3 regions of the Janthinobacterium sp. GL_088 genome follow, and region 3 is predicted to be linked to each of the others. Evidence: predicted binding sites of a transcription regulator. Region 3 holds the regulator's gene; each other region holds the start of a gene.
What was found. The regulator HrcA, encoded in region 3, represses chaperone genes, less so after heat shock. The targets are predictions, from matches to a motif close to TTAGCACTCNNNNNNNNNGAGTGCTAA.
Positions count from the first base shown of each region.

Region 1 (4,782 bases), 1.4 Mb from region 3:
CCATCCTGGCCAACGTCATGCTGCCGCTGCTCGTCGTCGGCGCCCACAAGGCGGCCGCGGAACAGCGCGCGCGCGCCGCGCTCGACAAGGTGGGACTGCTGGACCGCGCCATGGCGCGCCCCCTGTCGCTGTCGGGCGGCGAGCAGCAGCGCGTGTCGATCGCGCGCGCCATCGTCAACCGGCCGCAAATCATCCTGGCCGACGAACCGACGGCCAACCTGGACCGCGCCAGCGCCAACAAGGTGCTCGACGCCCTGAAAGCATTCCACTCCGTGGGCGTGACCTGCCTCATTTCCAGCCATGACGAACAGATGCTCGACGCGGCCGCCCGCGTGATCCACCTGAAAAACGGCCAGCTGGTGGCCATCGACAAGGCCACGCAGGCGCCCGTCTTCGCCCCGCCCGATCCCGATTTCGCGCCCGGCCTGGATGACGGCGAAGGAGAACAGGCATGAGAGGCTGGTTCCGTCAACACCGCTTCGCCCTCGGTTCGGCGCTGATTCACTTGCGCAAGTCGCCGGGCGGCTTTCTCTTGAACGTCGTCGTCGTCGCCATCGCCCTGTCACTGCCATTCGCCGGCTTGACCATGCTCGACAATGTCCGCCCCATGTCGGAACAGATGTCCGTCGACCCGGAAATCAGCGTCTTCCTGAAGATCGACACGCCGCGCGAGCAAGCCGTGGCCCTGGCCAGTTCCATGCGCAAGATCGTCGGCGAGCAAAAGGCGAAGATCGTCTTCATCGCGCGCGAACAGGCGCTCGACACCCTGAAAAATAAAAATGGCCTGGCAGATGTACTGAGCACCCTGGGCGACAATCCCTTGCCCGACAGCTATGTGCTGAAACTTGACGCCTTCAGCAGCGCCAGCGAAGCGCAGGATGTCGATGCCGTGGCGGAACAGTTGCGCCACTTGCCAGGCGTGGAATCGGCGCAAGTCGATTCGGCCTGGGTCAAGCGCCTGGCGGCCCTGCTGGGCGTGCTGCGCCTGGTGCTGCTGTTGCTGGCCATTACCCTGGGCGTGGCCGTGATCGCTGTTGTCTTCAATACCATCCGCCTGCAAGTGATGCAGCAACGCGATGAAATCAGCATCTCGAAATTGATCGGCGCCACGGACACCTTCATCCACCGCCCCTTCTATTACACGGGCGCCCTGCTGGGCCTGTGCGCCGGCGCGCTGGCCCTGGGCGCCGTGGCGCTGGCCATGCAACCGCTGAATACGGCGATTGCCGAGTTTGCCCGCCTGTACGCATCCGAATTCCAGCTGGTGCCGCTGGCGCCGCTGCCGATGGCCGGCTTGCTGGCCGTCAGCGCCGGCCTGGGCCTGATCGGCGCCTTCCTCTGCGTGCAGCGCCACCTGGCGCGCCTGAACTGACCTTCCTTTCCATGGCGGCGCTCCGGCGCCGCCATGCGCCCCCGTATTGCTGTCATCTTGATATTAAGCAAGTATTCTTAAGGCTCGCTTCAGCCAGAGGCCGTAGACTAGCCCTGTTGTCGTGAAGCGCTATCGCGCGATGTACAGACATAGATATCAAGCATTCATTCGCCATAGTATTTAGGCTATCAGGACGATTAAATGTGCTGATTGGCACTCTCAAGCAGAGAGTGCTAATATAGGCACATACCAACAGCAGAACCGCCAAGGACGCCAGATGAAGATGGTGTCGCGATCTGCAAAGTGCAAGACCGAATACGCAAAACCGAACAGACAAACGGACCACGTCGCGTGACGTGGCCAACTGGAACAAAGCAAGACTACGAGGGAGAAAACATGACTATGATGTCCGCAACGTCCGCATTGGTTCCGACCAAAAGTAATGCGCTGGGCCTCGGGTTCACTGGCAATCTGGGTAATATCGACGCCTATATTTCGGCCGTGAACCGCCTGCCCATGTTGACCCACGACGAAGAAATTTCGCTGGCGACACGCCTGCGCGAAAAAAATGACCTGGCCGCCGCGCAAGAACTGGTGCTGTCGCACCTGCGCCTGGTGGTCTCGATTGCCCGCGGCTATCTGGGCTATGGCTTGCCGCACGCCGACCTGATTCAGGAAGGCAATATCGGCTTGATGAAAGCCGTGAAACGTTTCGATCCGGACCAGGGCGTGCGCCTGGTGTCGTACGCCATGCACTGGGTGAAAGCCGAGATGCATGAGTACATCCTGAAAAACTGGCGCCTGGTCAAGGTCGCGACGACGAAAGCACAGCGCAAGCTGTTCTTCAATCTGCGCAGCCACAAGACGGGCCTCGATGCGATGACGCCAAAGCAGATCGATGCGCTGGCCAAGCTGCTCGACGTGAAACGCGAAGAAGTGATCGAGATGGAAACGCGTTTGAGCGGCCGCGACATTGCGCTGGAATCGCCGACTGACGATGAAGATGACAAGTTTTCGCCGATTGCCTACCTGTCGTCGGAGCAAAGCGAACCGACCAAGGTGCTGGAAGCGGAACAAGTGACGCGTTTGCAATCGGAAGGCCTGGAAACGGCTTTGAGCAAGCTCGACGCCCGTTCGCGCCGCATCATCGAAGCGCGCTGGCTGGCCAACGACGACGGTTCCGGCGCCACCCTGCACGCGCTGGCAGAAGAGTTCGGCGTATCGGCCGAGCGCATCCGCCAGATCGAAGTGGCGGCGCTGAAAAAAATGAAGGGCGCGCTGGCCGCCTGGGTGTAATCGAAAGCAATGCCGCAATGCAAAAGGCGCCGCAAGGCGCCTTTTAGTTTTATAAATGATATTTATCAACAGATAAACATTGTCAGCCCTTACGCTGCAGCCAAGCCCTTGGTGATCAGCTCGGCGACCAATTCATTCAGATCCGCGTCGCGTTCCTTGGCCAGGGTCTGCAATTGCAAGACCAGATCGCTGTTCAATTTGACGGCGAATGGCACCAGGCCCAGGGCCTGATCGCGCTTGCGCTGCTCGCGGCGGTCGACGACCACCGCTTCCTTACCGAATGCACCGGCGCCGGGAACATTCATCTTTCCCATCAGTTTCTTGGCATCGCTTTTCGCCAGGGCAGTTTTTTTCATGGTTGTTTCCTGATTTTCAAAACAGCCATTCTACGCAGTAATCGGCGCGCCGCGTGGCCGGCGCATCAATTCATCGGCAGCACGCCAATAGTGCGCCGGAAAAATATCATTTTGTTACTATCATTTTTATCCTCCGCGTGAACAAGCACGCCGGGGACGCTCCACCTGAAAGGAAAACCATGTCTACTCTGAACCGCTCTTACCGTACCGTGCTGCTGCCCCTGCTCATCGCTTGCCTGGCCATGCTGGCTGGCTGCGGCGCGGCCGGCAGCGCCGGCGACGCGGAAAACACGCCGCGCAGCGTCACCCACGTGCTGTCGCCAGGCGAACAGGTGGCCATCACGGCCACCGACACTCTGAAACTGGAGCGCGTCAACGACAGCCGCTGCCGCAAGGGCGCCGTGTGCGTGTGGAAAGGCTACGTCAGCTACAGTTTCAGTTTGCTCAACAGTGCGGGCGCCGCCGACATCGTATTGTCCGATTCCATGCCCGGTGCCGCCAGTTCCGTCACCGTCAACCACCTGACGTTTACTTTGCTCGACGTCGACCCGGCCACGCCGCCGGCCCTGAATGCGGCCGAGCCCACTTACCGGGTCAAAGTGAAAATCACGCAGGGCGCGCTGCCCCGCTAACGCCGTGGCGCTGGCGGCTGTCGGCCGGCGCCTGTTGCCGCTCCAGCATGCCGTAATCGCGCACGACGGCGGCGATGCGCAGCCGGTAATCGTCAAACACGCCGTGCCGGCCGGCCGATTGGGCCACGCGGTGCGCTTCCAGTTGCCGCCACTGCGCCAGCGCCGCCTCGTCGCGAAAGAAGGATAGCGACAGCAATTTGCCTGGCTCGCTCAGGCTGCTGAAGCGCTCGATGGAAATGAAACCGTCCACTTCGTCGAGCAAGGGCCGCAGCGCGGCCGCCAGGTCAAGATATTGCTGGCGCCCCTCGGCGCTGGGCCAGACTTCGAAAATCACGGCAATCATGCACTGGTCCCTTCCATAAACACGGGGATGCGGGCGTTCAGCGACGGCAGATATTCCCACCTCAGCGGCATGCCTTCCAATGCATCGGTCCACGCCTGCAGGCACGCCGTGGCGATGGTCAGCGCGATGGACTGGCCTGGACAACCGTGGCGGCCATGGCCAAAGCCGAACTCCGCATCGCAGGCGCTGGCCAGCACGACGACGATCATCTGCCCGGCCGGCACGCGCACGCCATGCAATTCCACGGCATCGGCCGTGTAGCGGCGCGTGTTGTGGATGGCGGGATCGCGCTGGCTGACTTCACGCAACATGGCCGGCCATCGCTGGGGTGCGGCGCGCAGTGACGGCAGCAAGTCAGGCTGCGCGCGCAAGGCCGCGATGGCATTGCCCAGCAAGCCGGCCGTGGCGTCGCAGGTCTGCGACAGCAAGCCCACGAGATTGGCCAGCATGCCGCTCCCCATGGCATCGGCCTCTGTCACGATACTGGCCAGCAGGCTACCGGGCCTCGCGCTGCCCTCGCGCAGCAAAGCGGTAAAAGCTTGCAGCAAGGCATCGGCCGCCACTTGCGCGCCAGCCAGTTGGCCAGCATTGCTCAACGGCGACAAACAGGCGACAAAAGCGCGCGTCCAGCCGGCCAGCGCCGGCCATTGCGCTGGCGCAAAGCCCAGCAAGTCGGCCATGGCGAACAGGGGCAGTTGAAAAATTGCATCGTTCAGCTGGTCGGCGCTGGCGGGCACGCGGTCGCCGGCAAGACGTGCGACCTGTTCCTGCAGGCGCCCCAGG
Region 1 is NZ_CM174453.1:1,205,633-1,210,414, reverse strand. Features, by position in the region: gene AC3IQ7_RS05505 (cell division ATP-binding protein FtsE) at 1-455, shown strand, start outside; gene ftsX (permease-like cell division protein FtsX) at 452-1,372, shown strand; gene rpoH (RNA polymerase sigma factor RpoH) at 1,775-2,668, shown strand; gene AC3IQ7_RS05490 (hypothetical protein) at 2,758-3,024, opposite strand; gene AC3IQ7_RS05485 (hypothetical protein) at 3,204-3,656, shown strand; gene AC3IQ7_RS05480 (antibiotic biosynthesis monooxygenase family protein) at 3,631-3,999, opposite strand; gene AC3IQ7_RS05475 (cytochrome P450) at 3,996-4,782, opposite strand, start outside.
Region 1: the regulator HrcA is predicted to act here: its motif matches at 1,583-1,609, upstream of rpoH (RNA polymerase sigma factor RpoH).

Region 2 (4,782 bases), 780 kb from region 3:
ACTGCAAATTGGGCCCCGCCTGTGCCGCTATGCCGGCATCCCGAACCAAACGGTTCAAGGTGGTCACGTTAGTTCAATTTCGGGTTCGTCGAACGAGCGACGCTCACTCCCATCAAACAAAATTCGCAACCGATGCGCATAAATGGTTCAAGGAATATATGGCAATCGCGAACACCGCAGGGTAGACCCAAGTTTACTCCTTTGCTCGCGCATCGCAAAGACAAATCGTCGCGTGCACGCTTAAAAAAGGTTTTCCTGGGGCGTCAGAGCGCTATCCAATACCGTGTGCATGGCCGAGATTTTCTGCTTCACTTCCAGTATCGTCAATTCCGACAGCGGACCTTGCGGCGACTTCACGGAAAGGAATTCAGCGGCCACGCCCAGGGCGGCCAGCACGGCGATGCGGTCGTTGCCCTTGACCTTGCCCGCGTCGCGGATGGCCTTCATTTTGCTATCGAGATAGATCGCCGCTTCGCGCAGCGCGCGCTCTTCGCCGTCGCGGCACACCATGCTGTAGGACTGGCCCATGATATTGACATCGACACGCGGCATTACGCTTCCTTCTCGTTCTCGGCAATATAGGCGCCCGCTTCCGAAGCGGCTTGCTCCAGGCCAGCTTGCACCAGTTCGGGAATTTTTTCCAGCAACGCTTCCACCCGCTCCTGCGCCTCGCGCATGCGTTGCACATACTGCGCGTTATCTGCGGCCAGCGCGGCATTGTCCTTGCGCAGTTGCGCGTTTTCACGGCGCAGCGCATGGGTCATTTCGGCCAGCAGGCCTATTTTGTCGGATAATTCGTTGAATTCGGAAATCATCCCGCCACTATAGGGCGGACGCTCCATGGGCGTCAATCGAATCACGCCGCTGTCACACATATTTACATCAATGCAGGGCAGTTGGCGGACAATACACGCTTTTTCCGGCGCTTTTCGCCAAGTGCACGCATCCGCCAGCGCCGCGATGGCAACGTTTTACTCGTCGACGTAATCGGGTTCGATATCGAGGCCGCCATAGCGGTTTTCGCAAGAGCGGCGCGTCAGCGTCTGTTCTCCGCCCTTGCCGTCAAGCACCATCGTCAAGTCGCGGCAAGTACGGCTGTAGCTGCCAGGTTTGGCGTCCGTCCGCGAGGGCGTCAGTCGCACTGCCAGCGGCACCGCATTGCCCAGTCCCTTGTTGCTCCACTGGCGGCTCTTGCCATCCTCTTCATCTTTCAAGGTGCGCACGGCGGCCTTCAGCAACGATGCTTGTTCTTTTGCATTCAGCTTGGCGATGGTGACGTCGGACAGGAACGGCGGATACACGACGGGCGCCGGGTCCTTGCCCTGCACATCCCATTTCCCGCTGTTCTGCGAACAGGTGCGGCGGCTCAGGTCCTGCGACTTGCCGCCCGCCGTGACGACGAATTTCAGGTCGCGGCAGACATGCGCCTTCAGGCTGTGCTCCGTCATGCCCGAGTTGCTAAAGTTATACGTGACTTTCACCAGCACACCGCTGTCGCCGCCGTTGTCCCACACATGGGCTTCCTGGTCGTCGTCGTCCTTGTTCAAGTCGTTGAACAAATCGCCCAGCAGCATCTCCTTTTCCTGCGGCGTCAGGGTCGCCACGGTGATTTCGTCGGCGATGGTGGGCGTTTGCGCAGCGGCATTACCCAGACAGGCGAGGCCGATGACGGTGGCGCCCAGCAGGCGCAGGGCGGGACGGGAAGTCGGGAATGGCATGGTGTGCTTTCTGATGCAAGTGGTGATCTGAGGCGATATTGATATGCAATTGCAATCATCTTATCAAATTTCATAGTCAAACTCTGTTTCCTGTGCGTACAGGAACGCCCCCTCTCCGGACGGCATGCTAGAGTCGCGCCTGTTGCTGACGCCCGGGAACGAGGCTTGCGCCAGCGCAAACCCTGCGTAAATGCAGGCTGCGCAGAACGTCTATGCTTATCTTCCCGGAGAATAAGCCCTTGAATAAGCCCCCTACCGTCCCTATAATTAGCACTCGTTAGTAGAGAGTGCTAACAAACTCTTTCGTAGCAATCCTCAGGACTGATGGTGCTTGCCAGACCACTGCAGGGAACGCTACGCGGCGGGCGACGCCGCGATGCACCACTGCCGGATACAGGCAAGGACAGGATGACATGGGGTTTGCTTGACCGTTGCGGGCTGCTTTCAACGGCGGTCACTGAAAGCAGGCCTGGCGCTGTGCCAGGAATGTATTCATTTAGCAACACCTATCCATTGAACTTTAAGGAGTTTTGTATGAATCTGCGCCCATTGAACGATCGCGTCATCGTCAAACGCCTCGACCAGGAAACCAAGACTGCGTCCGGCCTCATCATTCCTGATGCAGCTGCTGAAAAACCGGATCAAGGCGAAGTCCTTGCCGTAGGCAATGGCAAGATTCTCGACGACGGCAAAGTCCGTCCTCTGGATGTCAAAGTGGGCGACCGCGTCCTGTTCGGCAAGTACGCCGGCCAAACCGTCAAAGTTGACGGCGATGAGCTGCTGGTCATGCGCGAAGAAGACATCATGGCGATCGTCGTCAAGTAATTGTTTCCACGTTGTAGACAGATACATCCCGAAACTCAGGAGAATTGAACATGGCAGCTAAAGAAGTAGTATTCGGCGACGCAGCGCGCGCCAAGATGGTCGAAGGCGTCAACATCCTCGCCAACGCAGTCAAAGTAACGCTGGGCCCGAAAGGCCGCAACGTGGTCCTGGAGCGCTCGTTCGGCGCCCCTACCGTCACCAAGGATGGTGTATCGGTAGCGAAAGAAGTTGAACTCAAAGACAAGCTCATGAACATGGGCGCGCAAATGGTCAAGGAAGTTGCTTCCCGCACCAGCGACAACGCCGGCGACGGCACCACCACCGCGACCGTGCTGGCACAAGCCATCGTGCGCGAAGGCATGAAGTTCGTTGCCGCCGGCATGAACCCGATGGACCTGAAGCGCGGTATCGACAAAGCTGTTGCAGCGACCGTCGAAGAACTGGCGAAAATCGCCCGTCCTTGCACCACGACCAAGGAAATCGCCCAAGTTGGCGCGATCTCGGCGAACTCGGACTACTCGATCGGCGAGCGTATCGCTGAAGCGATGGAAAAAGTCGGCAAAGAAGGCGTGATCACCGTTGAAGACGGCAAGTCGCTGAACGACGAGCTGGACATCGTTGAAGGCATGCAGTTCGACCGCGGCTACCTGTCGCCATACTTCATCAACAACCCAGAGAAACAAGTTGCCGTACTGGACAGCCCATTCGTCCTGCTGTGCGACAAGAAAATCTCGAACATCCGTGACCTGCTGCCGGTACTGGAACAAGTCGCAAAAGCTGGCCGTCCACTGCTGATCATCGCAGAAGACATCGAAGGCGAAGCACTGGCAACCCTGGTTGTGAACAACATCCGCGGCATCCTGAAAACTTGCGCAGTGAAAGCCCCTGGCTTCGGCGACCGCCGCAAAGCCATGCTGGAAGACATCGCTGTCCTGACCGGCGGCCAAGTGATCGCTGAAGAAGTCGGCCTGACCCTGGAAAAAGTGACCCTGGCCGAACTGGGCCAAGCGAAACGCATCGAAGTGGGCAAGGAAAACACCATCGTTATCGATGGCGCCGGCGAAGCTGCCTCGATCGAAGCACGCGTAAAACAAGTGCGTGTACAGATCGAAGAAGCGACCTCGGACTACGACCGTGAAAAACTGCAAGAGCGCGTAGCCAAACTGGCTGGCGGCGTTGCCGTGATCAAGGTTGGCGCAGCCACCGAAGTCGAAATGAAAGAGAAAAAAGCCCGCGTTGAAGATGCACTGCACGCGACCCGCGCTGCCGTGGAAGAAGGCATCGTGCCAGGCGGCGGCGTAGCCCTGCTGCGCGCACGCGCCAACATCACGGTCAAGGGCGACAATCCTGATCAAGACGCTGGTATCAAGATCGTCCTGCGCGCAATGGAAGAACCACTGCGCATGATCGTGCAAAACGCTGGCGAAGAAGCTTCGGTCGTCGTGGCAGCCGTACTGGCTGGCACGGGCAACTACGGCTACAACGCTGCCAACGGCACGTATGGCGACATGGTTGAAATGGGCGTCCTGGACCCAGCCAAAGTGACCCGTTCGGCGCTGCAAAACGCCGCTTCGATCGCTTCGCTGATGCTGACGACCGACTGCATGGTCTGCGAAATCGCTGACGACAAAGCAGGCGGCGGCATGGGCGGCGGCATGGGTGGTATGGGTGGTATGGGCGGCATGGGCGGCATGGACGGCATGATGTAATGTCCGGCATCCCCGCGCGCAGGCGACGGCGCGCAGGGATGCATACGCCGGGGAGAAACAGCAGACCAAAAGCTGCTTGTTCTTCCCCGCCAGCCCCGAAAAGCTATCTTCTACGGAAGGTAGCTTTTTTTTCGCCTGTTGGCCTGTTGATTTGGCAAGCCCCGCGATTGCCGGCCTGTGCATTTTGCTTTAGCATGGCCGCCATCATCCCTCTTTCTCACACCCACCATCATGCCGCCACGCGCCTCCTCTTCCAAAACCACCATCATCGCCGGCATCCTGGCCGGCTTGCTGGCCGCCGGGCTAGTCGCTTTCTACCTGCACCAGCAGTCCGCGCCGCACGAGGGCAATGCCCCGGCCGCGAGCAGCAACACGGCGGCGCCAGAGCAGAACGCGCGCGCCGTCGATGCCTTGCTGGCTTTGCCGGAAATCAAGGCCTGGTCGGCGCATATCGAAAAGGCTTCGGGCGGCCGCGCGCACGGCGCCGTGATGGAAACGTCGCCCGAGACGCGCCTCGTCGATGGCGTCGC
Region 2 is NZ_CM174453.1:5,516,400-5,521,181, forward strand. Features, by position in the region: RNA gene ssrS (6S RNA) at 9-186, opposite strand; gene AC3IQ7_RS24645 (cell division protein ZapA) at 241-552, opposite strand; gene AC3IQ7_RS24650 (DUF904 domain-containing protein) at 552-815, opposite strand; gene AC3IQ7_RS24655 (hypothetical protein) at 972-1,718, opposite strand; gene groES (co-chaperone GroES) at 2,253-2,543, shown strand; gene groL (chaperonin GroEL) at 2,594-4,252, shown strand; gene AC3IQ7_RS24670 (hypothetical protein) at 4,484-4,782, shown strand, end outside.
Region 2: the regulator HrcA is predicted to act here: its motif matches at 1,986-2,012, upstream of groES (co-chaperone GroES).

Region 3 (4,782 bases):
CGAGGTGCCGAGGACGAAACGCACCTGGTCGCGCGTCATGCCCACTTTCAACTGGGCCAGCATCTCTTCGGAGACAAAGTTGCCTTGCTGAATGTCAGGACGATACGGCGAGAAAAACCACATGAATTTTTGCAGCGGCGTGACGGTCGTCGTCTGCGCGCCCTGCTCGGGCACGACTTCCTTGCCTTCTTTCAACGTGATGGCCGGCTTTTCACCCAGGATGCCGCGGCTGGCACAGCCAGACAGCGTCAACGCGACACAGACCATGCCTGCCACGACTGGTGCTCGAAATGAAATACGGTGCCAGAGAGATGGCAATACAGCCGGTGTTACGCGCATAAATGACCTCAATTTGATGAACAAAACGCCAGGAGTGGCCGGCCTGCCAAAAAAATGCATATTTTGGCACTCCCCGCTAAAACGCTATATGATAAAGCACCTGACCCACATACGAGCAACAAACATGAGTAACAATCCTAGTGATCTCAAGGCAAGCGGCCTGAAAGCCACCCTGCCACGGCTGAAGATACTCGATATCTTCCAGAGTAGCCCGGTACGCCACCTGACCGCGGAAGACGTCTACAAGATTCTGCTGGCCGACAATATGGATGTCGGTTTAGCAACTGTCTACCGCGTCCTGACGCAATTCGAACAGGCCGGCTTGCTCAATCGCAACCATTTTGAAACCGGCAAGGCAATTTTCGAGCTCAACGAAGGCTCCCACCACGACCACCTGGTGTGCCTCGACTGTGGCCGGGTCGAAGAATTCTTCGACGAAGACATCGAAATCCGCCAGCAAAAAGTGGCCGAAGAGCGCGGCTTCAAGATCGCCGAACACGCTTTGGCCATCTACGGCAACTGCATCAAGGTAGCCTGCCCGCACAAAACAGCCTGACGTCTGCCGGCCGTTCCCGCAAGGGGGCGGCCGGCGCTGTACGGCTAACGATCAGTGATGGCTGAGCGCACTGGACAGTAATTTGGCCGTAATATCGACGATCGGGATGACGCGCTCGTAAGCCATGCGCGTCGGTCCGATCACTCCCAACGTTCCCACGATCTTGCCGTTGACTTCATACGGCGCCGTCACCACGCTCATCTCATCCATCGGCACCAGGTTCGATTCGCCGCCGATAAAAATCTGCACACCCGTCGCCTTGCTCGATACGTCAAGCAGCTGCATCAAGCCCGTCTTTTGCTCGAACATGTCGAACATCTGACGCAGCGAATGCATATTCGATGACAGATCGCTCACGCTGAGCAAGTTACGCTCGCCGGAAATCACCATGTCGTCGCTATGGTCGGCCATCGCTTCACTGCCCGCCTCCACGGCCGCCTGCATCAGGCTGCCCATGTCGTCGCGCAACTGGCGCAATTCGCCCTGCAGGCGCACGCGCACGGCATCGAAGGACAGGCCGCCATAATTCTGGTTGATGTAATTGGCCGATTGCACAAGTTGCGCCGGCGTATAGTCGGCTTCCGTCAGCAATAAACGGTTCTGCACGTCGCCGCCCGGGGCGACGATGACGAGCAGGATGCGCTTTTCGGACAGGCGCAGGAATTCGATTTGCTGGAATACGGATTCGCGGCGCGGACTGAGCACGACGCCGGCAAACTGCGACAGCGACGACAGCATCTGCGCCGCGTTGGCGATGGTTTTTTGCGGTTGCGGCGTCTGCAGGCGCATGCGCGATTCCACCACATGCTCGTCCAGGTGCCGGACCGTCAGCAAGGTGTCGACAAAGATGCGGTAGCCCCGCGGCGTGGGGATGCGTCCGGCCGAGGTGTGCGGACTGGACACATAACCGAGCTCTTCCAGGTCGGCCATGATATTGCGGATCGTGGCCGGCGACAGGTCGAGGCCGGAAATTTTCGACAAGGCGCGCGAACCGACCGGCAGGCCGTCGGCGATATATCGCTCGACCAGGGCTTTCAGCAGTGTTTGGGCACGTGTATCGAGTTGCATGGTGTCTTATTTAGGCAAGTATTTTGTTAAGCAAGCGGCAACGAAAGCGGCCGAACGTGCAGCAACAGCGCCTATTATGCACGTTCGCCCGGCCCGCGGCGATCAATCTTCCAATTGCTGCTGCAGCCATCGCAGCAACTCGTCAAAGTTGGCGCAGATGGCATCGGGCTGCACGCCGGCGGCCAGATGGGCATCGCTGCCCTTGCGGTTCATCCACACGGCACGCATGCCCGCCCCCTGCGCTCCCGTCACGTCGAAATACAGATCGTCGCCGACATACACGGCTTCATGAGGCGCCACGTCCAGCGCGGCGCAAGCGGCCAGGAAGATGCTGGCGTCGGGCTTGGCCACGCCAAAGTCGCTGGCGGCGATCGATACCTTGAAATGCTGCGCCAGGCCGATAATGTCAAGGTCCGCATTGCCGTTCGAGATTGAGCCGACCAGCATGCGCTGGCGCATCCAGACCAGGCCAGGCAAGACATCGTCATACGGCTGGACGCGGTTGCGCGCGGCCAGGAATTGCAGGATAGCCCCGTCGACCAGGGCGGGATCCTCGCCGGCAGCCTCGAAGGCGGCCAGCAGGCCTGCGCGGCGCAACTCGATCAGGTTGCCATGGAAATGCGGCTGCGCATTGAGCATGGCCAGGCGATGCTGGCGCAGCACCTCGATGGAAAACTGCTGCGCCACCTTGGGTGCATGCGTGGCCAGCCAGTCGTGCAGCAGGGTTTCGGCGGCAGCAATCACGGGCGCGATAGGCCACAAGGTATCGTCGAGGTCGAAGAGGATGGCCTTGGGCGGCACGGCGGGTTTTACAGGAGCAAGGGACATGGGACTCACAATGAGATGCTGCGTCACAGTGCGCAGGGTATAGCTATTGTCGCACCGATCGCCGCCGCCGGCATAGCTGCGCCCCCGTGAAATGGGGCCGGGCCAGCGCTCCCCGGCGAAAAATTGTTACAGGGTGATACAAGGCAAGATCATCCAGCTTGCCAGATAGACTAAAATAGGCGCCATTCCAATGCGGCGCCAGCGTCCGCGTTGCGCTACCCAACCTAATTCGTTTTGGAGACTGTATGAAAAATTTGTACCTGCGCTCGATGCTGGCGGCGGCTTGCGCCGCCACACTGGCAGCCTGCGGCGGCAGCGGCGGCAACCTGTATCTGCAAGTCCAAGTCGGCGGCCTGGCCAAGGATGGCCTGATTCTCTTGAATGACGGGGAACGCTTGCCCGTTACGGTGGGCCAGACCAACGTTGTTTTCACCAAGCTGGTCAAGACCGATGACCGCTACGACATCACCATTGCGCAACAGCCCAAGGGCGCCGTTTGCACGCTGACCAATGGTGTCGGCAAGGCATCGAGCTACTCCGTGAACATGGCATCCGTGACCTGCAAGACCAACACCTATCCGCTGAGCGGCACGGTCACGGGCCTGGCCGCGGATGGCTTGCGCCTGGTGATGGGCTCCATCAACACCTCCCTGCTGCTTGGCGCAACCGGCTACGAATTCAGCGTTGCTGACGGCGCCGCGTACGGCATTTCCATACTGACGCAGCCAACGGGCCAGAAGTGCCGCTTCCAGGGTTCCAGCAGCGCCGACGGCAGCGATACGGTCGGCACGATGGGATCTGCCGCCACGACCGCAGCCACACTCGACTGCAAGCCGCAGTAATCCTTGCGATCCGTCACCTATTTTTGGAGAAATACATGAAGTTATCCTGCTTGCGCCCACTCGCCGCACTGCTGCTGACCTTGGGACTGGCCGCTTGCGGCGGCAAGGCCTCGTATGAGGTCAGCGGCACGATCTCAGGCTTGAACAATGAAGGGCTGATCCTGGTCAATGGCGGCGATCCCCTGCCGGTTCCTGCGGGGAAAACAGGGTTTACCTTTGCCAAGCGCATCGACTATGGCACCGACTACAACATCACTGTGCAAACCCAGCCTGCCCACATGACTTGCAGCATCAGCGGTGGTTCCGGTTCGGCAGGCCATTACATCAACATCAGCGCCGCTGTTTCTTGTTTTCAAAACACTTATACCTTGGGCGGCACGGTTTCCGGCCTGACGGTGGACGGCCTGGTACTGATTAACGGTAGTGCAACAACAACGGTGGCCAAGGACGCCACGACCTTTACCATGGGCTCTGTCGCCTATGGCGACACCTATGGCGTCAGCGTCTCCGTTCAGCCTAAGGGTCTGCAGTGCGTCGTACAGCCAGGGACCGAAAAAGGCACCATGGGCGAAGCGAACGTGACGACGGTGAAGATCGCCTGCAATCCGGCCTAAGCTGCAGGAACGGTAGCCGCTGCGCGGCTACCAGGAAGAGATATCATGGAAATCTATAGTTGATATTCAAAAGATAAATTGGAGTTATATGTGGCGATGCAGCATAATGCATCTGTCTCCTCCAACTCTTCCAAGAATTGGATTTAGCCCGCTTTTACCAGCGGGCTTTTTTTTGCCCAAAATTCCTCACGCGGGCTTATTCAAGCCCGGCTGCAGCATCTGCACGATGCTGGAGAAATCCTGCTGCGCATAACCGGCTTGCGCATGCATCTGGTACAACTGGCGCACCAGGCCGCCCAAGGGCGTGGGCGCGTTCGCCGACAAGGCCGACTGCTGTGCCAGGCCCAGATCCTTCAGCATCAGCGCCGTGCCGAAGCCGCCCGTGTAATTGCGCGACGCGGGCGTGCCGTCCATGACACCGGGCCACGGGTTGTACACTTCCAGGGTCCAGTTGCGGCCCGAACTCTTGGCCATAATGTCGGACAGCACTTTCGGATCCAGGCCATGCGCCACGCCCAGGTTCAGCGCCTCGGCC
Region 3 is NZ_CM174453.1:6,294,342-6,299,123, forward strand. Features, by position in the region: gene AC3IQ7_RS28210 (outer membrane protein assembly factor BamE) at 1-267, opposite strand, end outside; gene fur (ferric iron uptake transcriptional regulator) at 464-895, shown strand; gene hrcA (heat-inducible transcriptional repressor HrcA) at 947-1,963, opposite strand; gene AC3IQ7_RS28225 (HAD family hydrolase) at 2,066-2,791, opposite strand; gene AC3IQ7_RS28230 (hypothetical protein) at 3,037-3,633, shown strand; gene AC3IQ7_RS28235 (hypothetical protein) at 3,669-4,247, shown strand; gene mmsB (3-hydroxyisobutyrate dehydrogenase) at 4,434-4,782, opposite strand, start outside.